DNA from 2 places in the Janibacter cremeus genome. Region 1 is predicted to be linked to the other one. Evidence: predicted binding sites of a transcription regulator. Region 1 holds the regulator's gene; the other holds the start of a gene.
What was found. Region 1 encodes HrcA, which represses chaperone genes, less so after heat shock. Its sites were predicted from a motif close to TTNGCACTCGNNNNNNNCGAGTGCNAA; they were not measured.
Positions count from the first base shown of each region.

Region 2: the regulator HrcA is predicted to act here: its motif matches at 5,887-5,913, upstream of groL (chaperonin GroEL).

Region 1 covers NZ_CP115184.1:1,346,402-1,358,549, forward strand. The annotation lists gene O9K63_RS06225 (hypothetical protein) at 24-833, opposite strand; gene O9K63_RS06230 (16S rRNA (uracil(1498)-N(3))-methyltransferase) at 894-1,640, opposite strand; gene dnaJ (molecular chaperone DnaJ) at 1,660-2,781, opposite strand; gene hrcA (heat-inducible transcriptional repressor HrcA) at 2,836-3,870, opposite strand; gene O9K63_RS06245 (DUF3097 domain-containing protein) at 4,017-4,892, shown strand; gene fabG (3-oxoacyl-ACP reductase FabG) at 4,997-5,752, opposite strand; gene O9K63_RS06255 (trimeric intracellular cation channel family protein) at 5,838-6,488, opposite strand; gene hemW (radical SAM family heme chaperone HemW) at 6,481-7,743, opposite strand; gene O9K63_RS06265 (tyrosine-protein phosphatase) at 7,811-8,596, shown strand; gene O9K63_RS06270 (hotdog fold domain-containing protein) at 8,601-9,074, opposite strand; gene O9K63_RS06275 (SRPBCC family protein) at 9,171-9,668, opposite strand; gene O9K63_RS06280 (DsbA family protein) at 9,679-10,407, opposite strand; gene lepA (translation elongation factor 4) at 10,454-12,148, opposite strand, start outside.
Region 2 covers NZ_CP115184.1:2,991,106-3,008,222, reverse strand. The annotation lists gene O9K63_RS14380 (ABC transporter permease) at 1-1,476, opposite strand, end outside; gene O9K63_RS14375 (ABC transporter ATP-binding protein) at 1,491-2,231, opposite strand; gene O9K63_RS14370 (alkaline phosphatase D family protein) at 2,305-4,032, opposite strand; gene groL (chaperonin GroEL) at 4,138-5,769, opposite strand; gene O9K63_RS14360 (GNAT family N-acetyltransferase) at 5,983-6,450, opposite strand; gene O9K63_RS14355 (DUF3263 domain-containing protein) at 6,478-6,777, opposite strand; gene O9K63_RS14350 (hypothetical protein) at 7,015-7,326, shown strand; gene O9K63_RS14345 (pyridoxal phosphate-dependent decarboxylase family protein) at 7,449-8,807, opposite strand; gene O9K63_RS14340 (uracil-DNA glycosylase) at 8,848-9,525, shown strand; gene O9K63_RS14335 (SGNH/GDSL hydrolase family protein) at 9,522-10,334, shown strand; gene O9K63_RS14330 (TOBE domain-containing protein) at 10,431-10,832, shown strand; gene modA (molybdate ABC transporter substrate-binding protein) at 10,829-11,569, shown strand; gene O9K63_RS14320 (ABC transporter permease) at 11,566-12,348, shown strand; gene O9K63_RS14315 (sulfate/molybdate ABC transporter ATP-binding protein) at 12,345-13,421, shown strand; gene O9K63_RS14310 (LCP family protein) at 13,422-14,549, opposite strand; gene O9K63_RS14305 (hypothetical protein) at 14,572-15,162, opposite strand; gene O9K63_RS14300 (acyl-CoA dehydrogenase family protein) at 15,284-16,444, shown strand; gene O9K63_RS14295 (MFS transporter) at 16,538-17,117, opposite strand, start outside.

The sequences.
Region 1 (12,148 bases):
AGCGCCGGACCCGGTCGCCGGCGTCAGTCACCGTCCGGCGTGGCCCCGACGACGGGGTCGGCCAGGGCCCGGTCGAGCTCGGTGGCCGCGTCGCGCCCCATCGCCCGCAGGGTCGTCTCGCGAAAGAGCGCCCTGCTGGCCATGCCTGCGGCGGGGTAGCCCTCGGCCACCATCGCCGACTCCATGGCCACGAGCACGGACACGGGGTCGGCGACCCCGATCTGCCACCAGCCGAAGGGGCCGTCGCCGGTGCCCGGGCGGTGGCGCAGCACGGCGTTCGTCCCATCCGGGTCGTCGGACCCGCCGGGCCCGCGGACCGACCCGTTGATGACGGCCGCCGCGGGTCGGACAGCGCGCTGCACGCGGGCCGCGAGCCAGCGCGTGGCCGTGGCCGTGGTGGGGGCGACGAAGACCCGGCCGGGGTCGACGCTCGACCACGGCACGACCGCGGCCGGTGCGTCGGCGGTGGCCCGCAGCACGACCCCACCGCGGTGGACGTCGTGCCGGCGGCGGCGCGCGGCCAGCAGGAGGGAGAGCAGCGCACCCCCGACGAGCACGGCGGCGCCGACGAAGATGGCGACGACGTCACGTGTCAGGTCCTCGCCGGGACCGACCATGGCCCGCAGGAGCCCCAGGGCCAGGCCCAGGTCGAGGGCGAGCAGTGCTCCCTTCGCCCACAACCGCGCGTGGACACCACCGCGGAATCGGGCCAGCACCGGGCCCATGTCCTCAGGTGTGGCCGCAGCCCAGCCCGCGAGCACCGCGTGGTCCTCGTCGGTACCGCCGTGCCACTCGAAGAACTGGTTCTTCATGGCGGGGCGTCTGGCCGTCATCGGGTCCGCTGCTCCATTCGCTACCGGGGCGTTTGCAGTGACCCTAGCCATGTACCCCACCTACCTCCACCGGGTGCGGGTGCTGATGACGGCGACCGCCGCCGGACCGGCGCTCGAGGCGCGCAGGACCGTGCTGCCGAGCCGGACGGGCACCGCCCCCGCCTCGACGAGGCGGTCGACCTCCTGCGGCGAGATGCCCCCTTCGGGCCCGACGACGAGGAGGACCTCCCCGGCGTCGGGCAGCTCCACGGTCGCCAGCGGGGTGCTCGCCTCCTCGTGCAGGACGAAGGGGGTGACCCCCTCCTGCGCGCACCGCTCGGCGAGCGAGGGGGTGGTGACGAGGTCACCGAGGTCGGGCCAGCGCCCGCGCCGGGACTGCTTGGCGGCGCGCTCGATGACGTTGGCCCACTTGCGCAGGCCCTTGTCGACCTTCGGGCCCTTCCACCGCACGATCGAGCGATCCGCCTGCCAGGGCACGACCCCGTCGATCCCGAGCTCGGTCACGGCCTCGACGGCGTCCTCGTCACGGCCGTCCTTGGCGAGGGCCTGCACGAGCGTGAGGCGAAGGGAGGGGGCCGGCTCGTCGGCCCGTCCCGTCACGCGCAGCGAGACGAGACCGGCGGCCACCGACGCGGCGACGCAGTGCACACGCGCTCCGCCGCGGTCGGCGACGAGGACCTCCTCGCCGGCCCGCAACCGCACGACCGTCGCGGCGTGGTGCGCCTCGGCCCCGGTGAGCTCGACGACGTCGTCGGGCCCGAGCCCGTCGAGGGTCCCGGGGTCGACGAGGAAGAGGGGTGCGGTCACCGGTCGGTGGGCGTGCGGGTCAGCGCTTGAAGGCCGAGCGCAACCGGCCGACGAAGCCGGCGTCCACGTCGTCGAGCTGGCCGTCGGGCTGCTCCTCGTCGCGCACGCTCGCGAGCCGACGCAGCAGGTCCTCCTGGTCGGCGTCCAGCCGCGTCGGTGTCCGCACGTCGACGTGGATGATCAGGTCACCCCGGCCCTCGTGACGCAGGTGGGTCACGCCCAGACCGGGCAGGATGATGGTGTCACCCGGCTGCGTGCCCCGCTTGATGGTGATCTCCTGCTCCCCGTCGAAGGTCATGAAGCTCATGTCGACGCCGAGCGCGGCAGCCGTCATCGGCACCGGCACGGACGCGTGCAGGTCGTCGCCGCGGCGGGTGAAGGTGTCGTGGTCGGCGACCCGCAGCTCGACGAAGAGATCGCCGGCCGGCCCACCCCCGGGACCGACCTCCCCTTCGCCGGAGAGGTGGATGCGGGTGCCGGAGTCGACGCCGGCGGGGATCTTGACCGTCATCGTGCGGCGGCTGCGCACGCGGCCCTGGCCGGAGCACTCGTGGCACGGGCTGGGGATGACCTCGCCGAAGCCCTGGCAGGTGGGGCACGGACGGCTGGTCATGACCTGGCCGAGGAAGGAGCGCTGCACCTGCTGGATCTCGCCGCGACCGGCGCAGGTGTCACAGGTGCGCCGACCGGTGCCCGGCTGGGCGCCGTCGCCGTCGCACGCCGCGCACGCGGTGGCGGTGTCGATGGTCAGGTCCTCCTGGCCGCCGAAGACGGCGGTCGCCAGGTCGACCTCCAGCCCGACGAGGCCGTCCTGGCCGCGCGAGCGCCGGGAGCGCGGCCCCCGGCCGCCGCCGCCGGCCTGGGCGCCGAAGAACTGCTCCATGATGTCGCTGAAGCTGAAGCCCGCGCCGAAGCCGTCGTGCGCCCCGCCGTAGGGGTCCCCGCCCATGTCGTACTGGCGGCGCTTGGTCTCGTCGGAGAGCACGTCGTACGCCTGGGAGACGCGCTTGAACCTCTCCTCGGCGTCCTCCCCCGGGTTCACGTCCGGGTGCAGGGTGCGGGCGAGCTTGCGGTAGGCCCGCTTGATCTCCTCTGGGCTGGCCTCGCGGCTGACGCCGAGGTCCTCGTAGTAGTCGTTCACGCGTGACGTCCTCGTAGGTCGTGGGTCTGGTCTGTCGGTGCGGACGGACGCCGGTCAGGTGTCCATGATCCGCGAGAGGTAGGTGGCGACAGCGCGCACCTGCGCCATCGTCGCCGGGTAGTCCATGCGCGTCGGGCCGAGCACCCCGACGGTACCGACCTGCTCGTCGCCCGAGCCATAGCCCGAGGTGACCAGCGAGGTCGTGTGCAGGCCGCTCACGGGGTTCTCCGAGCCGATGCGCACGGAGACACCCGCCTCGTCCTGGCCGGCCTCGACGCTGAGCAGCTTCAGCAGCACGACGTGCTGCTCCAGGGCGTCCAGGACGGGCTCCAGCGTCATCGGGAAGTCGCTGGAGCTGCGGGCGAGGTTGGCCGTCCCCGCGAGGGCGACCTTGGTCTCGCGCTCCTCGGCGAGGGCATCGCCGAGCGCCGCCAGCACACCGGCGGTGAGCGCGTCCTCGGTGTCGGTGTCCTCGTCGTGGAGGGTGCCGAGCGCCTCGAGCGCCTCGGTGAGGCGCCGGTCGCGGGTCGCGGCGTTGATCCGGGCACGCGCCCGGGACAACGCATCGAGGCCGGGGCCGTCGGTGTAGTCGACCCCGGTCGGCACGACCCGCTGCTCGACCCGGCCGGTGCCCATGATGACGACCACCATCAGCCGGGTGTCGTTCATCGGCACCAGCTCGATGTGCTTGACGGTGCTGCGGGTCAGGGACGGGTACTGCACGACGGCGACCTGGCGGGTCAACGTCGACAGCAGGCGCACCGTGCGGTCCAGGACGGCGTCGAGCTCGTCGGCGCCCTCGAGGTAGTCGGTGATGGCAGCCCGCTCGCCCCGCGACATCGGCCGGATGGCCTGCAGCCGGTCGACGAAGAGGCGGTACCCGGCATCCGTGGGGATCCGGCCGGCGGACGTGTGCGGGGCGACGATGAGGCCCGCGTCCTCGAGTGCGGCCATGTCGTTGCGCACGGTCGCCGCCGACACGTTGAGCCGGTGCCGGTCGAGCAGCGCCCGCGAGCCGACGGGCTCCGACGTCTGCACGTAGTCCTCCACGATGGCGCTGAGCACGGCCATCCGCCGCTCGTCACTCATGGAGTCCTCCTTCACGACACATCATGACCGCACCGCCTTGGCACTCGGTCCACCTGAGTGCCAAGTCTACGACTGATCGGCGCATTCCCCGGAATCCGGCGTGCCCTGCCGTCGCGGAGGCCCCGCGCGGCCTAGCGTCGGTCCTCGTGAACGACCGATACGGCAATGACGTGCTCTCCGGTGACTGGCGCTCCCACGGCCGCCTCGCCCGCCCCACCTCGCGCCCCATCGAGGCGACCCACGGCACCGTCGTGGAGGACGTCGAGACCGGCTGGGTCGGCGCGGTGGTCGCGGTGGAGAAGGCCGGGGGCGTCCACGTCGTCCACCTCGAGGACCGCCGCGGCAAGGTGCGTGCCTTCCCGCTGGGTGCGGGCTTCCTGCAGGACGGCCGGCCCGTGGCGCTCACCGCGCCCCGGGCGGCGCAGCGTGCGGCCCTGGCCCAGGCCGAGCAGGCCGCCTCGCGCACGGCCAGCGGGTCCGTCGCCGTACGTGACGCGAAGGCGCGGGTCGCCCGCGGGTCGCGGATCTTCGTCGAGGGCCGCCACGACGCCGAGCTCGTCGAGAAGGTGTGGGGCCACGACCTGCGCATCGAGGGGGTCGTCGTGGAGATGCTCGACGGTGTCGACGACCTCGCCGCGGTCATCAGGGACTTCTCCCCCGGTCCCGGGCGCCGGATGGGCGTGCTCGTCGACCACCTCGTGCCCGGCACGAAGGAGTCCCGGATCGTCGAGAAGGCCAACGCGGTGGCTCCCGAGCACGTCCTCGTCGTCGGCCACCCCTACGTCGACGTCTGGCAGTCGGTGCGCCCGCAGCGCCTCGGCATGACGACCTGGCCGCAGATCCCGCGCTCCGTGGAGTGGAAGCGCGGGATCTGCGCGCACCTGGGCTGGGCGCACGACTCCCAGGCCGACATCGCCCGCGCCTGGAAGCAGATCCTGGGCACCGTGCGCAGCTACGCCGACCTCGAACCGGCCCTGCTCGGCCGGGTCGAGGAGCTGATCGACTTCGTCACCGCCGAGTAACCGCAGGAGCCCAAGCAGTTGCGAAGAGCGAGGCCCGGACTTCGCAGGCGCCCAAGCAGTTGCGAGCCCAGGGCCGCAGGAGCCTGAGCAGCTGCGGTTCGTGGTCAGTCGCGCGGGCCACCCGCGACGTAGATGACCTGGCCGGAGACGAAGCCGGCCTCCTCGGACAGCAGGAAGGACGCCGTCGCGGCGATGTCCTCCGGCTGCCCGACCCGCTGGACCGGGGTCTCCTTGGCGGCGTGCGCGAGGAAGTCCTCGAAGGGCACCCCGATGCGCTCCGCGGTGGCAGCGGTCATGTCGGTCTGGATGAACCCGGGGGCGATGGCGTTGGCCGTGACGCCGAACTTGCCCAGCTCGATGGCCAGGGTCTTGGTGAAGCCCTGCATGCCGGCCTTTGCCGCCGAGTAGTTGACCTGGCCGCGGTTGCCGAGTGCCGACGTCGAGGAGAGGTTGACGATGCGGCCGTACTTCTCCTGCGTCATGTGCGCCTGGCAGGCCTTGGTCATGAGGAAGGCTCCGCGCAGGTGCACCGCCATCACGGCGTCCCAGTCCTCGACGGGCATCTTGAAGAGCATGTTGTCCCGGATGATGCCGGCGTTGTTGACCAGGAGCGTCGGCGCGCCGAGCTCCTCGGCGACCCGGGCCACGCCGGCCTCGACCTGCTCGGGGTCCGACACGTCGACGCCCACGGCGAGGGCGGTGCCACCACCCTCGGTGATCTCGTCGGCGACGACCTGGCAGGCGGACTCGTCGAGGTCGAGCACGGCGACGTGGTGACCGTCGGTGGCCAGTCGGTGGGCGACGGCGCGACCGATGCCGCGGGCGGCTCCGGTGACGACGGCGGTGCGGGTGGCGCTCATGAGCAGCTCCTGGGGATGGGGGAAGGGGGTCCCACCCATCGTCGTCCATCGTCCCGGCGCGAGGACACCCCGGTCGTCCGGGCGCTCACTCCTTGGGACGCACCGCGATCCACCGGGGCTCGGTCGGCAGCCGCCAGCCCCGCTTGCGTGCGAGCAGGCAGATGCCGCCACCCACGGCGACGGCGATGAGCGAGGCGCCCGTGCCGGGGACGACGACCTCGAGCAGGACGAAGACCGCGCCCGCGACGAAGGCGGCGCTCGCGTAGAGCTCGGACTGCTGCAGGATCACCGGCACGCGCCCGAGCATCATGTCGCGCACGGCACCGCCACCGCAGGCGGTGAGCACGCCCAGCAGGATCGCCGGCAGCCAGTGGATGTCGTACAGCATCGCCTTCTGCGTGCCGACGACGGCCCAGGTGCCCAGAGCGATCGCGTCGACCCAGGGGAAGAGCTGGCGCCAGCGTCGCCCCTCGAGGGGGACGAGGAAGGCGATGCCGGCGGCGACGAGGGCGACCGTGAGGTAGTCCAGGTCGGTCAGGGCGATGGGCTGGAGGCTGAGCAGCACGTCGCGGATCGCGCCGCCGCCGAGGGCGGAGACAATCGCCAGGACGGCGAATCCGACCGGGTCGAGGTTGAACCGGCGGGCGACGGCGCCCCCGAGCAGGCCGTTGGCGAGCACACCGAGCAGGTCGAGCAGCCGGATGATCTCCGGCACCGCGGCAGGCGACTCAGTCATGGATCGCCTCCACCGCCACCGGGTCGGGGCTCCCGGCGATGAGGTGGTGCACCACGGTGTCGGTGAGCAGTCGGCCCCGTCGGGTGAGCACGACTCGGCCCCCGATCGCCGCCCGACCGTCGACGAGGCCGTCGGCGACCAGGCCGGCCACCGCCCTTCGCCCCTCCGGCGCCAGCCGCTCGGTCGGCAGGCCCTCGCGCAGCCGGACCCACAGCAGGATCTCCTCGTCGCTGCGCTGCTCCGCGGTGAGGACCTCCCGCGCGGCGGCCGGGGACCCCTCGGCGAGGCGCTGCGCCCAGGCGGCGGGGTGCTTGACGTTCCACCACCGCACCCCGCCGACGTGGCTGTGTGCGCCGGGGCCGATCCCCCACCAGTCGTCGCTGCGCCAGTAGGCCTCGTTGTGCCGGCACCGGCCCTGCGGTGTGCGCGACCAGTTGCTGATCTCGTACCAGTCGAACCCCGCGTCGGCGAGCAGCTCGTCGGCGAGCTCGTACTTGTCCGCCTCGTCGTCGTCCGTGGGCCGGGGCAGCTCGCCCCGACGGACGCGGGCCGCGAGCTTCGTCCCCTCCTCGACGGTGAGGGCGTACGCGGACAGGTGGTCGGGCTCGAGCGCGATCGCCGTCTCGAGCGACGTGCGCCACTGCTCGAGGGTCTCCCCCGGCGTGCCGTAGATGAGGTCCAGGCTCACCGCGAGGCCCACCTCACGGGCGGCCGCGACGGCCCTGGCGACGTTCGCGGGGTCGTGGGTGCGGTCCAGCGTGGCCAGGACGCCGGGCACGGCCGACTGCATCCCCAGGCTGACCCGGGTGAACCCGCCGTCGGCGAGGACACGAAGGGAGTCGACGTCCACCGAGTCGGGGTTGGCCTCGGTGGTCACCTCGACGTCGTCGGCCAGCCCCCAGCGCTCGCGGACGGCGGCGAGGAAGCGCACGAGGTCCTGCGCGGGCAGGAGCGTCGGGGTGCCACCACCGACGAAGACGGTGGACACGGCAGGCGCCTCCCCCAGGACACGCTGGGCGAGGTCGAGCTCGGTGATCGCCGCGTCGACGAACGTGGCGACGCTCGCCCCCTTCGCCCCGCCGACCGGACCGAGCTCGGTCGCCGTATACGTGTTGAAGTCGCAGTAGCCGCACCGCACCATCCAGAAGGGAACGTGCAGGTAGATCCCGAATGGCCGCTGCCCGACTGCGTCACGGGCGGCGGCGGGCAGGGCACCGTCGCGCGGCGCCTCGTCTCCATCGGGCGGGGCAGGCACCGCTCCATCCTCGCACCCGCCGGACACCGCTCGCCCACTGCCGGGGCGGCTGGCTACCGTGAGCACCATGACCCGCTGGATCGAGCTCGATGGTGTCGTCAACATGCGCGACCTCGGAGGGCTGCCCACCCTCCACGGCGGCCGGACACGCGAGGGCCGGCTCGTGCGCAGCGACAACCTCCAGGACCTCACCCCCCAGGACGTGGCTCGGCTCGTCGACGAGGTGGGCGTCACCGACATCATCGACCTGCGCACCGACGTCGAGCGCGACCTCACCGGGCCCGGGCCCCTGACCGAGACGTCGTTGGCGCACCACCACCTCAGCTTCATCGACGAGGGGCGCCATCCGGGCGCGGCCCCGAGCGACGCCGACACCGGCAGGGACGCCCTGGTGCTCTCGCACGGCGACCCGGACCGCGGCACCCCTGGGTTCTGGACGCGGCACTACCTGGGCTACCTCCACCAGCGGCCGGACTCCGTCTCGGGGGCGCTCGGCATCATCGCGGGAAGCCGAGGGGGCGCCGTCGTGCACTGCGCCGCGGGCAAGGACCGCACCGGGACGGTCACGGCGATGGCGCTGTCGGTCGCCGGCGTACCCGACGAGGAGATCATCGCCGACTACGCGGCCAGCGGCGAGCGGATCCGCCAGATCATCGACCGGCTCATCGACGTCGAGCCGTACAAGTGGGGCCTGCAGGGGCGCTCGCTCGACGAGCAGACCCCGCGCCCGGAGACGATGGAGATGATCCTGCGCACGCTCGAGGACGAGCACGGTGGCGCGACCGGGTGGCTGCGGCAGCAGGGGTGGGACGAGGACCGGCTGGACCTGCTGCGCGCGCGACTCCTCGGCTGACCGATCAGTCCGTCGTCGGCTTCATCGACACGTAGACCGGGATGACGCCCCGGACGGCGACCACGCCGTCGGTGCGCACCGCCTTGACGCGGATGTCGATGTCGCCGGGGGTGGCGGCCCAGTCGGCCGGGTCGGTCTCGGCGATGCACAGCAGGTCGGTGGTCGACTTCGCGAGATACTCCACCCGCAGGCCACGCGGCAGCCACCGCTGGTCGGAGGGACAGGTGGCCTCGGCGAGCAGCCCCATCGCGGCCTCGAGACCGTTGCACACGGCGATCGCGTGCAGGGTGCCGATGTGGTTGTGCACCGCCTTGCGGTTGGCGATGGACAGCTCGGCGTAGTTCTCCCGGACCTCACGCACCTTCGGGCGCACGGTCGCGAAGTAGGGCGCCTTCCTGCTGTAGAGCAGCGAGAAGATCGCCTTGCCTCGCGGGAGCCGGGAGATGAGCCTGTACAGGGTGAATGTCTGCTGTGCCACGTGGGCACCCTAGGCCCGCAAGGAGGCACCGGGGTCGTACCGCCGGCGTCGCGTCGATCACGTCGCACGACGTCGCCCGCTCCGGACCGGCGACGGTCAGGACCGCAGGCGCGCCGACTGCCCCTCGACGATGCGCTTGATCGCCGCGAGCGTCTGCGGGATGCCCGTGTGGGCCTGCTCCGTCCGCGTCGCGATCTCCGTCTCGGCACGCTCGCCGTACTTGTCGCGGAACATCGCCAGCCCGCGCGGCAGGAACTCCCAGGTCTCGGTCAGCTCGGTGTCCTCGCCCAGCGGTGCCATGAGGAAGCCCCACCTGACGAACCCGTCGCCGATGACCCAGGCGAACTCGCGGCCCCGATCGGCTGCCACCACCCGGGAGCGGGTCTCCCAGGTGCGCCCCGGCTGCTCGTTGTGCCCGGTGAACCACGCACCGACCTGCCCTGCCTGCTGGGGGTCGTCCCACCAGCAGGCGGTGCAGATCGGACTCCACTCGCCCGTGCGGGTGACGTCGGAGACCACGTCGTAGACCACCTCCGGCCGCTCGGCGACCCTGATGGACTCGCGGTGGCTGAACCCTCGCGTGCTCTCGCTCATGTCCGGCTCCTCACTTGTGCTGGCGTCGGCTGCCACCGTGCCAGTCCTCCTCCACACCGACCGCACCGGGTTCGACGCCGAAGCCGACCAGCTGCGGTCGTTCCCGCAGGCTGCGCTTGAGCTCGGCGAACCCGGGGAAGCCGGCCAGCCCGACGACGTGGTCCCACAGCTCGAGGGCGGACTCCTCGTCCGGGAGCCGGCTGATCACCGGCCCGAAGAAGGCGGTGCCGTCCGGGGGCCGGAAGTGCAGGATCGGTGTGCCGACGTCCTTGCCGGTGAGGGAGAGCGCCTCGTCGGTCTCGGCCCGGATCTGCGTGTCCCAGGAGTCCTCCTCCAGCGCTCGAGCGAGCTGCGTGGGCAGACCCGCTGCCTCGAGGACGGGCTCGACGAAGGCAGCAGTCCCCCGCTGCTCCCCACTGGAGTCGTCCGCCGTGGCGGTGGGCTCGGTGTCGAAGATGTGGTGGCCCAGCGCGGCGTACAGGGCATCCACGGCCTCGGGCCCGTGCTCTGCCCGGGTCCGGGCGGCCACCCGCAGGAGCCGCAGTCCGGCGGTGTGGCCCGCCTCGTACTCGGGCGGGAACTGTGCGTCGTAGTCGACCCCGGCATTGAGCAGGCGCAGCGAGATGAACCGCCAGTCCACGGTCAGGTCACGCTGGTCGCGCACCATCCGCACCCACTTGCTGGTCAGCCAGCAGAAGGGACAGACGGGGTCGAAGTAGAAGTGGATGTCGGCGTCCATCCGGCCACCCTACGGAGACCGTCGTCCACCGCGACACCCCCGGGGACTACTTCTTGGCCTTCTCCACGGCGCCGGCGTCGGAGGAGAGCGCGGCGATGAAGGCTTCCTGCGGGACCTCGACGGTGCCGATGTTCTTCATCCGCTTCTTGCCCTCCTTCTGCTTCTCGAGCAGCTTGCGCTTGCGGGAGATGTCACCGCCGTAGCACTTGGCGAGCACGTCCTTGCGGATGGCGCGGATGGTCTCGCGCGCGATGATCCGCGAGCCGATGGCGGCCTGGATCGGCACCTCGAACTGCTGCCGCGGGATGAGCTCCCTGAGCTTGCCGGCCATCATCGTGCCGTAGGCGTAGGCCTTGTCCTTGTGGACGACGGCGCTGAAGGCGTCGACGCCGTCGCCTTGGAGGAGGATGTCGACCTTGACCAGGTCGGCCGACTGCTCGCCGGCCTCCTGGTACTCCAGCGAGGCGTAGCCACGGGTGCGGGACTTCAGCTGGTCGAAGAAGTCGAAGACGATCTCGGCGAGCGGCAGCGTGTAGCGCATCTCGACGCGCTCCTCGGACAGGTAGTCCATGCCGCCGAGCTGGCCGCGCTTGCCCTGGCACAGCTCCATGATCGGGCCGATGAACTCGCTCGGGGCGAGGATCGTGGCCTTGACGATCGGCTCGCGCACCTCGGCGACCTTGCCGTAGGGGAACTCGCTCGGGTTGGTCACCTCGACCTCGGTCCCGTCGTCCATCGTCACCTGGTAGACGACGTTGGGCTGGGTGGAGATGAGGTCGAGGTTGAACTCGCGCTCGAGGCGCTCGCGCACGATCTCGAGGTGCAGCAGCCCGAGGAAGCCGCAGCGGAAGCCGAAGCCGAGCGCGGCGGACGTCTCCGGCTCGTAGACCAGGGCGGCGTCGTTGAGCTTGAGCTTGTCCAGCGCGTCGCGCAGCGTCGGGTAGTCGCTGCCGTCCATCGGGTAGAGACCGGAGAAGACCATCGGCCGGGGCTCGCGGTAGCCGCCGATGGCGTGCTCGGCCGGTGCCGCCGCGGCCGTGACCGTGTCACCGACCTTGGACTGGCGCACGTCCTTCACGCCGGTGATGAGGTAGCCGACCTCACCGACGCCCAGCCCCTTGCTCGCGACCATGTCGGGCGAGATGACCCCGATCTCGAGGAGGTCGTGCGTCGCCCGGGTCGACATCATGACGATCTTCTCGCGCGGGTTGAGGTCACCGTCGACGACGCGCACGTAGGTGACGACGCCGCGGTAATTGTCGTAGACGGAGTCGAAGATCATCGCCCGGGCCGGGGCGTCGGCGTCGCCCTCGGGCGGCGGGAGCAGGGTGACGATCTCGTCGAGGAGCTCCTCCACCCCTTCGCCGGTCTTGCCGCTGACCTTGAGCACCTCCTCCGGCTCGCACCCGATGAGCCCGGCGAGCTCCGCCGCGTACTTCTCCGGCTGCGCCGCCGGCAGGTCGATCTTGTTCAGCACCGGGATGATCGTCAGGTCGTTCTCCATGGCCAGGTACAGGTTGGCCAGGGTCTGCGCCTCGATGCCCTGCGCGGCGTCGACGAGGAGGATCGCGCCCTCGCACGCGGCGAGCGAGCGGGAGACCTCGTAGGTGAAGTCGACGTGCCCCGGGGTGTCGATCATGTTGAGGCAGTAAACGGACTCAGCCTCGTCGACCGTTGCCGCCCACGGCATCCGCACGGCCTGCGACTTGATGGTGATGCCGCGCTCGCGCTCGATGTCCAT
Region 2 (17,117 bases), 1.6 Mb from region 1:
CGACGCGGTGGCGGCCGTGCGGCCGGGGCTGCGCACGGTGTTCTGCTCGGCCATCCGGCCGACGCTGCCGAAGAGACGGCGGTAGACCCACCCGAGCCCCGAGATCACCGGCCGCCCGACGAAGGGGGCGAGGAAGGCCGTGCCGAGGACGAGGCCGGCGATGCCGCCACCGATCCACCACAGCTCCCTCGACCCGGCGACGAAGAGCCCGTAGAGGAAGGCGAGCAGACCGGCCACCAGCACCATGACCTCCACCGCGCTGCGGATGGGGTGGCTCCTGGCCGTCTCGACGGTGTCGCGCATGGCGGCGACCGGCGGGACGGTCCCGGCCCGGTGGGCCGGCAGCCACGCCGCGAGCATGGTCACGACGATGCCCACGACGTAGGTCGCGATGATCGTGCGCGGCTTGAAGACCAGCGCGGTCCCGCTGATGTCGAGGCCGAAGGTGGCGAAGAGAGTCCGGATCCCCATCGCGAGCAGCACGCCCAGGGCCAGGCCCAGCGTCGCCCCGATGAGCCCGATGATGAAGGCCTCGACGAGGACCGAGCGGGTGACCTGTCGTCGGCTGGCCCCGATGGCCCGCAGGAGGGCGAGCTCGCGCCCGCGCTGGGCGACGAGGATCCCGAAGGTGTTGACGATGAGGAAGGACCCGACGAACAGGGCGACGCCGGCGAAGACGAGCAGGAAGGTCGTGATGAACCCCAGCGCCTCCTCAAGAGCGTTCTCGTTGCGGTCCGACAGCTCGGCGCCGGTGAGGGTCTCGTACGCCTCGGGGGTGAGCGGCTCGGCCTGCTCCACCAGCTCCGAGTTGTCGACCCCGTCCTCCGCGGTGACCCAGGCGCTGGAGTACTCGTCCTTGCCGTCCATGAAGTACGACTGCATCGTCTCCGTGTCGAAGACGCTGATGGAGGCGCCGGCCATCCCCCCTTCGCCGAAGGTCAGCGCGCCGACAACCGTGGCCGAGATCTTCGGACGGTCACCGGCCGTGACGAGCGTGATCTCGTCGCCGACCTCGTACCCGGACTGCTCGAGGGTGAGCTCGTCGACCGCGACCTCGCCCTCGCTCGTCGGGGCCCGGCCCGAGGTGAGCGTGATCGGCGGCTCGCCGAACTGGTTGGGCGCCTCGTTGTAGTTGAAGGCCATCGCGGGGGCGCCCTGGCCACCGACGACGTTGCCGTTCTCGCCGACGAAGAAGACGCCCATCGCCTCGACGTTGCCGTCGGCGCGCGCGGCTCCGGGCAGGTCGGCCAGGGCGGCGACCTCCTCGGCCGTCAGCGTGGCACCGGTGGAGCCACCGAACTCGTCCACCTGCCGGGGCTGGACGACGACGTCACCGACCGTGCCGGCGAAGATCCCGTCGAAGGTCCGCTCGAGGGTGTCGGTGAAGACGAGCGACCCGGCGACGAAGGCCGCGCCGAGGATGATCGCCATCGCCGACATGAGCAGGCGCGCCTTGCGCGCCAGCAGACTCTTCATGCTCGCCTTCAGCATCAGTGGGATCCGTCGCTCAGCGCGAGCATGCGCTCGAGGACGAGCTCACGGTCCGGCTCCCACAGCTCGTCGACGATCCGGCCGTCCGCGAGGAAGAGCACCCGGTCGGTGTGCGCCGCCGCAACGGCGTCGTGGGTGACCATGACGATCGTCTGGTCGAACTCGTCCACGCAGCGCCGCAGGAAGCCCAGCACCTCGGCACCGGACGTGGAATCGAGATTGCCGGTCGGCTCGTCGGCGAAGATGATCGCGGGCTTCGACACCAGGGCGCGGGCACAGGCGACGCGCTGCTGCTGGCCACCGGAGAGCTCGCTCGGCCGGTGGGAGAGGCGGTCCTCCAGGCCGACGGTGCGGATGACCAGATCGAACCACTCCTCGTCGGGCCGTCGACCGGCGATCGCGAGCGGCAGGAGGATGTTCTCCTTCGCCGTGAGCGTCGGGATGAGGTTGAAGGCCTGGAAGACGAAGCCGACGCGGTCGCGGCGCAGCCGGGTGAGGGCCCGCTCCTTCAGCCGCGTCAGGTCGGTGCCGCCGATGCGCACCTGCCCGTCGGTGACCTCGTCCAGCCCGGCGAGGCAGTGCATCAACGTCGACTTGCCCGAGCCCGACGGGCCCATGATGGCCGTGAACTGCCCGGCGCCGATGTCGAGGTCGATCCCGTCGACCGCGACGACCGCGGCCTCGCCCCTGCCGAAGACCTTGCGTAGTGCGTGCGTGCTCGCCGCGACCTGCGTGCTCATGGCGGTACTCCCCTGGTGATGTCCGTGTGTCGCGCCCAAATCTATGGGTCGGGCGCGCACGCGGTCACTGGGGTCACCCCCCGGCCGTCTCCTGCGGGTGACGGGAGCCGACGGGTCGGGCCGCCCCGTCCACCCGGACGCAGGAGACCATGCGCAGGACCGGGTCGCGACCCTCGACGAGGTCACCGGTGAACCAGCTCAGCTGCAGCCCCTGCCCGTCGTCGTCGACCTCCGCCAGGGCGAGGTTGTTGTCGAACCACGGCCCGGCAGTCAGCTCCCACCGGTGGGGCGGGGCCTCGACCCCCGACGTGCGACGAGCCAACCACCGCATCGGTCGCACCAGGCTCTTGGCCATCTGCGACATGAGCATCCGCACGCCGCGCGGCATGGGGTTGCGGATCGGGCTGCACACCGCCTGGATGATCCGGCTGCGTACGCCCTCCCCCTCGGCGCCGGGGTCGACGACCTCGGCGATGTAGGAGTGGTGCACGTCCCCGGAGAGGAAGGTGATCGTCCTCGGGGCGGGGCCGCGCTCCCCCTTCGCCACCGACAGCACGAGGTCGAAGACCTCCTGGAAGCCGGACTGGAAGGCGGCCCAGTGCTCCAGGTCGACGACCTGGCGCACCGCCTCGGTCGTCCGGCGCACCAGCACGCTGCGGTCCGGCCGCGCGAGGGACTCGCTGATCGCCTCGGTGTCGTGCAGGCCCGGCGGCAGCAGGTAGGGCACGGACGTCCCGATGAAGAGGTGCTCCACACCGCCGGTCAGCTGCTGGTCGAACCAGGCCAGCTCGTCGTCGTCGAGCATGGAGCGCCGGTCGGGCTCGAGCACCCGGGCGGCACGCGAGTCGAGGACGATCAGGCGCGAGTCACCCAGGGCGCGGGTGTAGCTCCACCGGTAGGTCATCGGGTCGTCGTCGACCCGGGCGGCGAGCAGGCGCAGCTCCTCGGTGATGTCGACATCGCCCGGGACCGCGTCCGTCCTGTCCCCGACGAGCCGCCAGACCTCGTCCTTCGCCAGCTCCTCCGGCGCGAGGTTGCCGATGTGCTGGTAGACCCAGTACGAGGCCAGGCCGGCCACGAGACGCTCGTGCCACCACGACGTGCGGTTCATCTGCTGGTGCCACGACCACGAGGTGTTCCAGTCGTCGCGGATGTCGTGGTCGTCGAAGATCATCGCGCTGGGCAGGATCGAGAGCACCCACCGGATCGCCGGCTCGCTCCACGCCAGGCGGTAGAGGTGCGCGTACTCGGCGTAGTCCTTGATCTCCTCGTAGGGCGCCTGGCTGATGTCGCGCCGGGAGGAGATGAAGTCGAGCATCGCGGGACTGGTCTCGTCGGCGTAGACCTGGTCACCGAGCAGGGCGAGGGCGTCCGGGCGGGTCGCCTCCCCCTTCGCCAGGGCCAGCGCGACGGTCCGCAGCGCGTCGACGCCGTGGCTGCGGTGGTACTCCTCGTCGTGCGGCACGCTCGTGCGGCAGGAGCCGAAGGCCAGCCGGGTGGGGCGGTGGTGCTGCAGCGTCGCGATGGTCGAGGGCGGGAAGGGGGAGTCGGCCAGCGGCCACACCGGCTCGGCGTCGACGGTGACCCGGTACTCGTACTCCTGCCCGGGCTCGAGGTCGGTGACCATGACGAGCGCGTAGTGGTGGTCCTCGACGACGAAGGTCGCCGCCGACCAGGAGCGCTCGCCGATGTGCACCTCGACGCGGGCGGCGTGGGTGGTCTCGACCCAGATCGTCGCCTTGTGCTCCCCGACGAAGCGCAGCAGGGGGCCCAGGAGAAGGGGGGAGTTGTGAGCAGACATCGCGCCCATCATGGTCCAGATTCCTGTGAGATGGCACCGGGGACGGCGAAGGGCGGTTCCCCCGTGGGAGAACCGCCCTTCGCCGTCACGCGTGGAGACCTGGGATCAGAAGCCCATGCCGCCCATGCCCATGTCGTCGCCACCGGGCATGGCCGGTGCCGACTTCTCGGGCTTGTCGGCGATGACCGCCTCGGTGGTGAGGAAGAGCGCCGCGATGGACGAGGCGTTCTGCAGCGCGCTGCGGGTCACCTTGGCGGGGTCGATGATGCCCAGGGCGATCATGTCGACGTACTCGCCGGTGGCCGCGTTGAGGCCCTCGCCGGCCGGCAGGTTGCCGACCTTCTCCGCGACGACGCCACCATTGAGGCCGGCGTTGACCGCGATCTGCTTCAGCGGGGCCTCGGCCGCGACGCGCAGGATGTTCGCGCCGGTGGCCTCGTCACCCTCGAGCTGCAGCTTCTCGAAGGCCACCTTGGTCGCCTGCAGGAGCGCGACGCCACCACCGGCGACGATGCCCTCCTCGACGGCGGCCTTGGCGTTGCGCACCGCGTCCTCGATGCGGTGCTTGCGCTCCTTGAGCTCGACCTCGGTGGCCGCACCCGCACGGATGACGGCGACGCCACCGGCGAGCTTGGCGAGGCGCTCCTGGAGCTTCTCGCGGTCGTAGTCCGAGTCGGAGTTCTCGATCTCGGCCTTGATCTGGTTGACGCGGCCGTTGATCTGCTCCTGGTCACCGGCGCCCTCGACGATGGTCGTCTCGTCCTTGGTGACGACGACCTTGCGGGCGCGACCGAGCAGGTCGAGCTCGGCGGTCTCGAGGGAGAGGCCGACCTCCTCGGAGATGACCTGGCCACCGGTGAGGATGGCGATGTCGGCGAGCATGGCCTTGCGGCGGTCGCCGAAGCCCGGGGCCTTGACGGCGACGGACTTGAAGGTGCCCTTGAGCTTGTTGACCACGAGGGTGGACAGCGCCTCACCCTCGAGGTCCTCGGCGATGATCATCAGCGGCTTGCCCGACTGCATGACCTTCTCCAGGATCGGGAGGAGCTCCTTGACGTTGCCGATCTTGGAGTTGGCGATGAGGACGTAGGGGTCCTCGAGCACCGTCTCCATGCGCTCGGTGTCGGTGACGAAGTAGCCGGAGATGTAGCCCTTGTCGAAGCGCATGCCCTCGGTGAGCTCGAGCTCGAGCCCGAAGGTGTTGCTCTCCTCGACGGTGATGACGCCTTCCTTGCCGACCTTGTCCATGGCCTCGGCGATCTTGGCGCCGATCTCCTGGTCAGCGGCGGAGATGGAGGCCGTGGCAGCGATCTGCTCCTTGGTCTCGATCTCCTTGGCCATCACGAGCAGCTCCTCCGAGACGGCCGAGGTGGCCTTCTCGATGCCGCGCTTGAGGGCCATCGGGTTGGCGCCCGCCGCCACGTTGCGCAGACCCTCCTTGACGAGGGCCTGGGCGAGGACGGTGGCCGTCGTCGTGCCGTCACCGGCGACGTCGTCGGTCTTCTTGGCAACTTCCTTGACGAGCTCGGCGCCGATCTTCTCGTACGGGTCGTCGAGCTCGATTTCCTTGGCGATGGACACGCCGTCGTTGGTGATCGTGGGGGCTCCCCACTTCTTCTCCAGGACGACATTGCGGCCCTTGGGACCGAGGGTGACCTTGACGGCATCGGCGAGGGTGTTCATTCCCCGCTCGAGGCCGCGACGGGCCTCCTCGTCGAAAGCAATGAGCTTTGCCATTCGGGTGGTTCCTCCACGCGAATCGAAGGGTGCGACCGGGGGTGCCCGCGACGGACGGGACGCTCCCACGCGGCTCACGTCACCGTGTGGTCCCGTCCCTCACCTGACCGGTCAGGACTGTCACTCTCACGGGGAGAGTGCTAAGGGCCATTATTGGCACTCTCCACCCGAGAGTGCAAACGCCCGGCACCCCGCGCACCGGCCCGCCACCGGTCAGGGCGAAGGGGGGCGCAGCCGCTTCTGGCGGACCTCGGCAGCAGGGGCGTAGCCGACTGCGTCGTAGAACTCCTCGGCGCCGAGGTCGCACCGCAGCCGGATGACGCCGACCCCGGCCCCCTTCGTCCAGCTCTCGCAGGCGCCGAGCAGTGCGGCGCCGACCCCACGGCGGCGCTGGTCGGCCGCGACGTACAAGGCGTGGATCCACAGCCGACCGCGGGTCCCGATCGGCTGGCCCGGCCAGGTGGACTCGGGCGGGAGGGTCGCCTGCAGGTAGCCGGCGTGGCTGCCCGCGAGCTCGGCGATCCACGTCGGCAGCTGCTCGCGGTGGCGCAGCCAGTGCTCTGCTGCCCGGTCGAGGTAGCCGTCCTCGCGCGACCCGTCGACCGCGATCGCGAACTGCAGCGACAGTGCGGCGACGATGAAGGCGTCCTCGGGCCCGGCCCGGACGATTCGCAGGCTCACGCCCTCATCGTGGCAGACCCCGAGGGCTCAGACCTCGAACCCCAGGCGCCGCGCGCTGCGGGTGCGCTGGCGCTGGTCGCGCAGGCGACGCAGCCGCTTGATGAGCATCGGGTCCTCGGAGAGGGCGGCCGGGTTGTTGATCAGGCCGTTGAGCACCTGGTAGTACCGCGTGGAGCTCATGTCGAACAGCTCCTTGATCGCCTGCTCCTTGGAGCCGGCGTACTTCCACCACTGACGCTCGAAGGCCAGGATCTCGCGGTCACGGTCCGTGAGCGGGACCGAGGGGGTCGGCTGGCTGGACTGATTGGCCTGGTTGGCGGGGTTCACGCAGTGCAGCGTACCGACCGAATCACAGGCCTGTCATTACCTCGGCGTGTCGGCTGGACGCCGCACCCCACGAGGCCACTCGCCTCCCAGGGGCCCCATCCGCCACACCGCGTGACCGTTCGGCGCAAAGTCACCACGAAACAGTAAGTAAAGAGTAAATTCCCGGTCAACGGCGCATGGGCGCTGTGCGTCCCGGGGGCTCGAGGGGGAGGGCGCTTTTCAGGGGAAGGCAATGTCATGAAGAGGTTGATCCTCGGCGGCGTGGCGACCGTCGCTCTGGTATTCGGCGGCTCCGGCGCAGCATCGGCCGGTGAGTACACCGGCAACGGCGGGTCCACGCCCGCCCCCGAGCGCGCGGGGTCGATCTGCGCGTTCTCGGGCCAGGACATCCCGGACGAGATCGAGAACAACCCGGCACCGGAGCTCGACGACGACTGGCTCGGCCGCGGCGTGCAGAGCTACGGCCAGTACGTCTCGCGCGGGTTCAAGGACGAGCTCGGCGAGGAGCGTCCCGGCAACTCCTGCCGCGGCTACGCGTCGATGCGGTGAGGCGGCAACGCCTCGATGCGGTGAGGCGCTGACTGCGCCGACCCACTCCGATACCGCCGTGCCCCGGGCCCACCACCCCCCTCGGCCCGGGGCACGGCCTGCGCCCGGACACCTCGCGTCGCTCAGGCCATCGAGTCGAGGATGGCGGTGATGTCCTCGGGGGTCGTCTGCGGGTTGACGATCGCGAAGCGCGCCAGCGTCTCACCGGCGTGCGTCGTCGGGACGACGAAGGCGAACTCCTCGTCGAGGATCCGGTCCGACCAGGCCTGGTAGTCGGCGGCCGACCAGCCCAGCCGGCGGAAGACGACGACGGACAGGCTGCGCTCGCCGACGAGCTCGAGGTCCTCCCGCCGGGCGATCTCCTCCTCGGCGAAGGCCGCGACGTCCAGGGTCCGCTCCACCGCACTCGTGTAGGCCTGCGTGCCGTGCGTCGCCAGGGAGAACCAGAAGGGCAGCCCCCGCGCGCGCCGGGTCAGGCCGACGGAGTAGTCGGTCGGGTTCCAGTCCGAGGTGCCGGTGAGCACGTCGAGGTAGCCGGCCTTCTGCGTGTGGGCGGCGCGGGCGTAGCCGGGCTCGCGGTAGACCAGCGCACAGCAGTCGAAGGGGGCGAACAGCCACTTGTGCGGGTCGACGATGAAGGAGTCGCAGTGCTCGATCCCCTCGTAGAGGTGGCGCACCGAGGGAACGGCCAGGCCGGCACCGCCGTAGGCGCCGTCGACGTGGAACCAGATGCCGAACTCGCGGCAGACCTCGGCCACCGAGGCGAGGTCGTCGACGATGCCGAAGTTCGTCGTGCCCGCCGTGGCGACGACGGCGAAGTAGCTCTCCGGGCCGTGCTCGAGCAGCACCTCGCGCAGCCGGGGCCCGGTCAGGCGCCCGCGCTCGTCCGGCTCGACGGGCGTCAGCTCGGCGTCCATGACCTCGCACGCGGACGCGATCGAGCTGTGCGCCCCGCTGGTCGTCGCGACGCGGAAGGGACGCTCCCCCGTCGCCGCCTCGTGACGGGCCCGGCCGCGCGCGGCGACGAGCGCGGAGAGGTTGCCGATCGTACCGCCGGGGACGAAGGCGCCGCCGGCACCCTCGGGCAGGCCGACGAGGTCGCAGATCCACCGCAGGGCCTGGTTCTCGGCGTAGACGGCGCCGGACCCCTCGAGCCAGGAGCCGCCGTAGATCGAGCTCGCGCCGACGACGAGGTCGAACATCGCCGCGGCCTCGGTGGGCGCGCACGGGATGAAGGACAGGTAGCGCGGGTGGTCCACGGACAGGCAGGCGGGTGCGAGGACGTCGGCGAAGAGGCCCATCGCGGCCCGGCCGCCGAGCCCCTCCTTCGTGATCGTGGAGCCGGCGGCCTCCCGGAGCTGCTCCGGCGTCAGCGTGCGATCGAGCGGTGGCGGGTCGTAGCGCAGCCGCTCCGCCGAGTAGTCGAGGATGAGGCGCTCGAGCTCGTCCAGTGAGGTGTCGTCGTCGGAGAATCCATGCACGCGCAGCACTCTATGGGCAGGGCGTGGGTAGGTTGACCCGGTGAGCACGCGCGACCTGTCCGACCTGATCCACCCGTCGTGGGCCAGTGCCCTCGAGCCGGTCGCGGGGATGATCACCGCGATGGGCGACTTCCTGCGCGCCGAGGTCCGTGAGGGCCGCGGCTACCTGCCGGACGGGGAGAACATCCTGCGCGCCTTCACCATCCCGGTCGACGAGGTGCGCGTCCTCGTCGTCGGGCAGGACCCCTACCCCACGCCGGGCCACGCGATCGGACTGTCCTTCGCCGTGGCCCCGCACGTGCACCCGCTGCCGAAGTCGCTGGTCAACATCCACCGGGAGCTCGTCGACGACCTCGGCGTCCCGCCGCCGAGCAACGGCGACCTCACCCCGTGGGCCGAGCAGGGCGTCATGCTGCTCAACCGCTCCCTCACCGTCACCCCCGGCAGCCCGAGCAGCCACCGCGGCAAGGGCTGGGAGGCCGTGACCGACCGCGCCATCGAGGTGCTCGCCGGCCGCGACGGTCCGCTCGTGGCGATCCTCTGGGGTGCCGATGCCCGCAGGCTGGCCCCCGCACTGGGCCGGGAGCGGTGCATCGAGAGCGTGCACCCCTCTCCCCTGTCGGCGTACAAGGGGTTCTTCGGCTCGCGCCCCTTCAGCCGTACCAACGACCTGCTCGTCCGGCAGGGCGCCGCACCGATCGATTGGAGACTCCCGTGACCGAGCACCCCGCACACCCCTGGCGCCGTTACGTCGCGATCGGCGACTCCTTCAGCGAGGGGATGTCGGACCTCGACCCCCGCGACGAGGGGAGGTTCGTCGGCTGGGCGGACCGCCTCGCCGCGGAGCTGTCCACCCGTACCGGGGACGGCGACTTCCGCTACGCCAACCTGGCCGTGCGGGGCCGCAAGCTCGACGATGTCGTCGGCCCGCAGCTGGAGGAGGCGCTGGCGATGGGGCCGGACCTGGTCTCGATGGTCGGCGGCGGCAACGACATCCTGCGTCCGCGCGTCGACCTCGACGAGGTCGCCGACCGCCTCGAGCAGGCGGTGGCCCGCATCCGCGCGACCGGCGCCGACGTCCTCATGGCCACGCCCGCCGACCCGGCCGACGCCGGGCTGCTGTCGACACTGCGGGCCCGCCACGGGGTGCACACCGCCAACATCTTCACCATCGCCCAGCGCCAGGGTGCGCACGTGATCAACCTGTGGGGCATCCGCTCGCTGCGCGACTGGCGGATGTGGGCCACCGACCGCATCCACCTGAGCACCGAGGGGCACCGCCGGGTCGCGCAAGCGGCGCTGGTCGCCCTGCGCCAGCCGGTCAGCGACGCGCACTGGAACCAGCCGCTCCCCCCGGCGCCCGCGGTCCCGCGCCGGGAGCAGCTCGCGGGCACCGCGCAGTGGACCCGCACGCACGCCGCCCCCTGGGTGCGCCGTCGCCTCACCGGCCGCTCCTCCGGGGACGGGCGACCGGCGAAGATCGGGCAGCTGACCCCCTTCGGCCCGACGGACCTGCCCGACGCCTGAACGCTCACAACTGCTTAGGCTCCTGCGCCCCCCCATTCGCAACTGCTTAGGCAGTTGCGAATGTAGTCACGCAGATGCCGCTGATATCGTCCGATCATGACGCAGATGCGGGTATCCGAGGCGGCTGAGCTCCTCGCGGTCTCCCCGGACACGGTCCGGCGGTGGATCGAGGGCGGTCGCCTCACCGCGACGAAGGGGGAGGGCGCCACCCTCGTCGACGGGGTCGGCCTCGCCCGGCTGGCCCAGGAGGTCGCCGCCCCGCCGTCGGTCGGTCCGGTCCGCGACGAGTCCGCGCGCAACCGGATGCGCGGCATCGTCACCGAGGTCAAGCGCGACGGGGTGATGGCCCAGGTGAGCCTGCAGGCGGGCCCCTTCCGGATCGTCTCCCTCATGTCCCGCGAGGCCGCCGACGAGCTGGGTCTGGAGCCCGGCAGCGTCGCGGTGGCCTCGATCAAGTCGACCAATGTCATCATCGGCACCGCCGGAGGACCTGCATGAGATCCGGCATGACCGCCGGCCTGGCCGTCACCGCCCTCGTCCTCACCGCCTGCGGCTCCGGGCCCGACACCGAGCAGACCCTCCGGGTCGGCGCCGCCGCGTCGTTGCAGGAGCCCTTCGAGGAGATCGCCGAGGACTACGAGGCGGAGAACCGCCATGTGACCGTCGAGCTGCAGTTCGCCGGGTCCTCCGACCTCGCCGCGCAGATCAGCAACGGTGCCGAGGTCGATGTCTTCGCCTCCGCCGACGAGGAGACCATGGAGCGGGTCTCGGCGGACGTCGCGGGCGAGCCGACGGTCTTCGCCACCAACACGCTGACGATCGTCACCGAGCCGGGCAACCCCAGGGACATCTCCGGCCTGGCCGACCTCGAGGACGTCACGCTCGACGTGGTCACGTGCGCCCCCCAGGTGCCGTGCGGGCGATCGGCCGAGGACCTCGCCGAGGCCCGCGGCGTGATGCTGACCCCGGTGAGCGAGGAGTCCCGGGTCACCGACGTGCTGGCCAAGGTCACCTCCGGCGAGGCCGACGCCGGGCTGGTCTACGTCACCGACGCGGCCGGCGCCGGCAAGGACGTCGCGACCGTCCCGATCAGGGACGCCGACGCGCAGCCCAACCGCTACCCCATCGCGGTGCTCACCAGCGCCCCGAGCGACGAGGCGCAGGCCTTCGTCGACGCCGTCACCGGCTCCCGGGGGCAGCGGATCCTCGACGACCACGGCTTCGGCCTGCCGTGAGACCACCTGCCTGGCTGTGGCTGCCCGCGTCGGGAGCGGTGCTCCTCGTCGTGGTCCCGCTGCTGGGTCTCGTCGCCGAGGTCGAGCCCGACCGGCTCCCCGAGCTGCTGACCACGCAGGCCTCCATCGACGCGCTGCTGCTCTCCCTGCGGACGGCGAGCGCCGCCACCGTCGTGTCCCTGCTGCTCGGGACCCCGCTGGCGCTCCTGCTGGCCCGCGGTCGCTGGCCCGGCCAGTCGCTCCTGCGTGCCCTCGTCCTCGTGCCGCTCGTGCTGCCGCCGGTCGTCGGCGGCCTCGCGCTGCTCTTCACCTTCGGCCGGCGCGGCCTGATCGGCCAGCACCTCGAGGCGGCCGGGCTGTCGATCTCCTTCAGCACCACGGCCGTCGTCCTCGCGCAGAGCTTCGTCGCGCTGCCCTTCCTCGTGCTCTCCCTCGAGGGGGCCGTGCGCGGTCTGGGTCGTCGCCACGAGGAGGTCGCGGCCACCCTGGGCGCCGGTCCCTGGCGGCGGCTGACCCACGTCACCCTGCCGCTCGTCGCACCGGGACTGGTCTCGGGATGCGTCCTCGCGTTCGCGCGTGCGCTCGGGGAGTTCGGGGCGACGCTCACCTTCGCCGGGTCCGCCCAGGGCCGCACCCGCACCCTACCCCTGGAGATCTACCTCCAGCGGGAGAGCGACCCCGACGCCGCCGTCGCGCTCGCCCTCGTGCTCGTCGTCCTCGCGACCGTCATCGTCGGCACGGTCTACGCACGCACCGTCCGGCCGGAGCCGGCGGCATGAGCCTGCAGGTCCGCGCCGAGTGGGCGCAGCGGGGCGTGTCCGTGGACCTCGACCTGCCCCCCGGCCGGCACGCGGTCACCGGCCCCAACGGCAGCGGCAAGACCTCGCTCCTGTCCGTCATCGCCGGCCTGGCCCGACCGGAGTCCTCGCGTGTCGTGCTCGACGGCCGGGTCCTCGACGACGTCCCCCCGCACCGCCGCCGGGTCGGGCTGATGAGCCAGTCACCGGCGCTCTTCCCCCACCTCGACGTGCGCGACAACGTCGCCTTCGGCCCGCGCAGCGCCGGCCGGGGACGAAGGGGGGCCCGCGCCACCGCGGACCACTGGCTGGAGGTGGTCGGCATGGGTGCCTTCGCCGGCCGTCGGCCCTCGCAGCTGTCCGGGGGCCAGGCCGCGCGGGTGGCGCTCGCCCGGGCCCTCGCCGCGGAGCCGGACGCGCTCCTGCTCGACGAGCCCCTCGCCGCGCTCGACGTCGAGGCGACGCCGGCCATGCGAGCCGTCCTCGCCGACGTCACGCACGCGCGCGAGGACCTCGTCGTCGTGCTCGTCACCCACGACGTGCTCGACGTGCTCACGGTCGCCGACGGGCCCGCGGACACGATGACCGTCCTCGGGGAGCGCGTGGAGCACGGGCCGGTGCGGCATGTGCTGGAGCACCCGCGCAGCGCCTTCACCGCCGGCCTGGCCGGGCTCAACCTCGTCCACGCCGAGGCGCTGCCGGGCAGCGGGGCGCTCGCGTCCCTCCACGGCTCGACGCTGGAGATCGCGACCGGTCCGCACGACGTCATCGGCGCGTGCTGGGTGACCTTCACCCCCGACGCGGTCTCGCTGCACCGCGAGCACCCCGAGGGGTCCCCGCGCAATGTGTGGCACGGCCGGGTCTCCCGCGTCGAGGCGCACGCCGGCCGGGCCCGGGTGTGGTTGTCGACACCGGTGCCGATGAGCGCAGAGGTGACCCCTGCGGCGCTGGCGGCACTCCCCCTTCGCCCGGGTGACGGGGTGTGGGCCTCGGTCAAGGCGAGCCAGGTGCGGGTGCACGCGGCCCACGCCGTGCCGCCCGACGCCGCGGACTAGCTACAGCCGGCCGTCGCGGAAGCTGCGCAGGTCCTTCCTCGACTCCGCGCCCAGGCGCACGATCGACTGGCCGGACTGCATGCCGGTCGGGCCGACGGCGACCTCGTGGCCGACCTTCATCGGGTTGACCTTGTAGAAGCTCGCCGCGAAGCGCAGCATCTGCGTCGCCGTGAGGTCACTGGTCGCGTGCTCGTCGATCACGGTCAGCGCCCGCGGCAGCGTGTCCGGCCCCTGGACCCGCGCCTGGATCGCGGCGGCGAGGATCAGCAGACCCTGGTGGCGGGAGCGGTCGAAGTCGCCGCGCGGCAGGGTCTTGCGCTCCCGGGAGTACGCGAGCGCCTCGTTCGGGCCCAGCTTGCTCTTGCCCTCGGGGATCTGGCCGCCGGGCAGGTGCGAGTCGAGGCCGTCCGGGGAGTCGAAGCTCAGCGGCCCCAGCTCGTCGACGATCGCCTTGAACCCCCCGAAGCCGGTGACGAGGTAGCCGTCGACGTCGATGCCGCTGAGGCTCGAGACCGCGCCGACCTCGGCCTTCGGGCCGCCGTAGACCATCGCGGCGTTGAGCTTGCCGTGGCCGTGCCCGGGGATGGGCACCCACAGGTCGCGCGCGAAGCCCATGACGCCCGCGCCGCCGGACCCGTCGACGCCGAGCAGCTGGATCGCGTCCGCGCGGGAGCGCTCGACCGTCTGGCCGGGTCGCGCGTCGCTGCCGAGCAGGAGGACGTGGCGCGGGCCCGTGCCGAGGTCGGCCTTCTCGTCCATGGAGGGCCACCACCCGCCGACGACGCGCCACTGCTCGCCCTTGGGGCGCGCGGCCAGGGTGACGTCGTCCTCGGAGGTGACGACGGCGACCTTCGCACCCCGCCACGTGCCCGTCGTCGCCGCGCCGGTGATCGACTGCGAGCCGTACTTCTTCGCCACGGCCTCGGTCAGTCCCTGCGAGGCGCCGTCGATGGCGACGGTGGGCGTCGAGGTGGTCGACGAGGAGGACGTGGTCTCGGACGACGAGGACGAGGTGGTGGTGGTTGACGAGCTGGTGTCACCCCCTTCGTCCGGGGAGCCGGTGCAGGCGATCAGGGTCAGCGCCGCCACGGTGGTGACCGCCGTGGCGCGGGCGGAGGGAGGTCTCACCCCTCCACGGTAGGTGGAGGGGTCACTTCTCGACGGTCGCCGTGCCGTCGGTGACGTCGACGAGGACCTGGTGGTCGTCGTCCTCCTCCTCGGTCGCCGCGGTGTCGACCGTGACCTTCCAGTAGTGCTGGCCGTCGATCTCGATCAGGCGGGTCTCGTCGAAGCTGCCGTCGACCTCGGACATCGCCGTCTCGACGGCCGAGCCGAGACCGATCTCCGCCTGGTCCAGGCCCTCGCGTGCCTCCGGATGGAGGCCGAACTCCTCGTGCTCGGTGACGTCGTGGTTCGGCTTCACCTCGAGCGCGACGCCGTGCACCCCCTCGGCGACTTCCACCTCCCAGATGCCGTCGTCGTCGCTCTCCTCGATCTCGTAGGCCGTACCGCCGGCCTCGGCCACGGCGGCCTCGATCGCAGCGAGGACCCTCTCGAGGTCACCGACCTCCCCGGACGGACCGGAGGGGTCGCTCTCGGATCCGCTCGCCGGCGAGGCCTGGGAGCTGCTCGTCGCGCTCGAGGTCGTCGTATCCTCGGAGGTGCCGTCCGAGCCGCACGCGGCAACCGCGAGCACCGAGGCCGTGGTGAGGGTGGTGAGGGCGATCCGCGATCTGGTCATGTCTCCACCATGGACCCGAGTGGACGGAAGACCAAGGGCGGCGTCGGAGGAGCAACCGAGGTGGCCCCCGTCCGGAGGGACTCTCGCCACGCCCTCCCCCATCCCTCATACAGTGGGTCGCATGCCAGCAACCAGGCTCATGCCCACAGAGATCGGCGACGACCTGATCGAGCTCACCCGCTCGATCTGCGACAAGTCGCTGCGCCCCCAGGTCGACGACGTCGAGGCCCGTGCGGCCACCGAGGAGGTCTTCCCCCGGGAGGTCTTCCGCACCCTGGGGCGGGCGGGTCTGCTCTCCCTCCCCTACCCGGAGGAGCTCGGCGGCGGTGGGCAGCCGTACGAGGTCTACCTGCAGGTCGTCGAGGAGATCGCCTCGGCGTGGGCGTCGGTCGCCGTCGGGGTCTCGGTGCACTCGCTCACGGCCTACGCGGTGCACACCTTCGGCAGCCGGGAGCAGCAGGAGGCCCTGCTGCCCGACATGCTCTCCGGGGAGACGCTCGGCGCCTACGCGCTCTCCGAGCCGCTCGCCGGGTCCGACATCGCGGCGATGACCACCCGGGCGACCCCCGACGGCGACGACTGGCGCATCCGCGGGCGCAAGGCGTGGATCTCCCACGGCGGCCACGCCGACTACTACACGACCTTCGCCCGCACGAGCGACGACGGCGGTCGCGGCGTCAGCTGCTTCGTCGTGCCCGGCGACGCGGAGGGCATCACCTTCGGCGCCCCGGAGAAGAAGATGGGCCTGCACGGCGACACGGTGCGCGAGGTGATCTTCGAGGACGTGCCCGTGGCGGGCGAGCGTCTCGTCGGGGACCTCGGGCGCGGGGTGCCGATGGCCCTCGCGGGGCTCGACGCGGGACGGCTCGGCATCGCGGCCGTCGCGACCGGTCTGGCCCAGTCGGCGCTCGACGTCGCGGCGAAGTACGCCACCGAGCGCGAGCAGTTCGGGCGGAGCATCGCGAGCAACCAGGGCCTGGCCTTCCTCCTGGCGGACATGGAGGCCGCGGTCACGAGTGCCCGCGCGACCTACCTGCACGCCGCGCGGCTGCGTGATGCCGGGCGCGCCTTCGGCAAGGAGGCCGCCGTCGCCAAGCTCGTCGCGACCGATGCGTCGATGCGGGTGACGACGGACGCGATCCAGGTCCTCGGCGGCGCGGGGTTCACCGAGGACTTCCCCGTCGAGCGGTACTTCCGCGAGGCGAAGGTGACCCAGATCTTCGAGGGCACCAACCAGATCCAGCGCCTGGTCATCTCCCGGCAGCTGCTCGCCTCGCTCTGACGCCCCCGCTACGAGCTACTGCAGGCAGCAGTTCGTATCGCCTGCAGTAGCTCGAGGTGCTGCGGACGATACGTACTGCTGCTGGCTCCCGGGTCAGTCGTCGTCCGGGTCGCGCGAGATGCCCGGCAGGAGGGTCGAGCCACCGCGCAGCGCCTCGAACGCGCCGGGCACGCGTGCCACCCGACGCAGGCTGTGCCGCCGGTAGCGCCAGATCATCCACGCACCGAAGCCCCACAGCAGGAACTGTGAGCTCATCGCGATCCGGAAGTCGTCGAGCGTGTACGTCTCCGGACCGCCCGGCGCGATCTGGTCGAGGATGACCCCCACGAGAGCCATCGTCGTCAGCGAGGCGATGAAGCCGCCCATGTTGACCATCCCGGAGGCCCGCCCGTAGCGCTCGCTGCGGTGGAAGCTGCGGGCCAGGTCGAAGGCGATCATCGACCCCGGGCCGCCGACCGCGGTGACCGAGACGAGGACGATCAGCAGCCAGAACGGTGACCGGTCCGGCAGGGCGAGCACGATCGCCCAGACCAGGGAGATGGCGCCGACGACCACCAGGGCCATCAGCGAGCGGTAGTAGGGGTGGCGCCCGGTCCAGCGGCCGATCGTCGGCCCAGCGAAGAGCGCGACAAAGGTCATCCACGTCAGCAGCGCCGAGGCCTGCCCCGGCGTC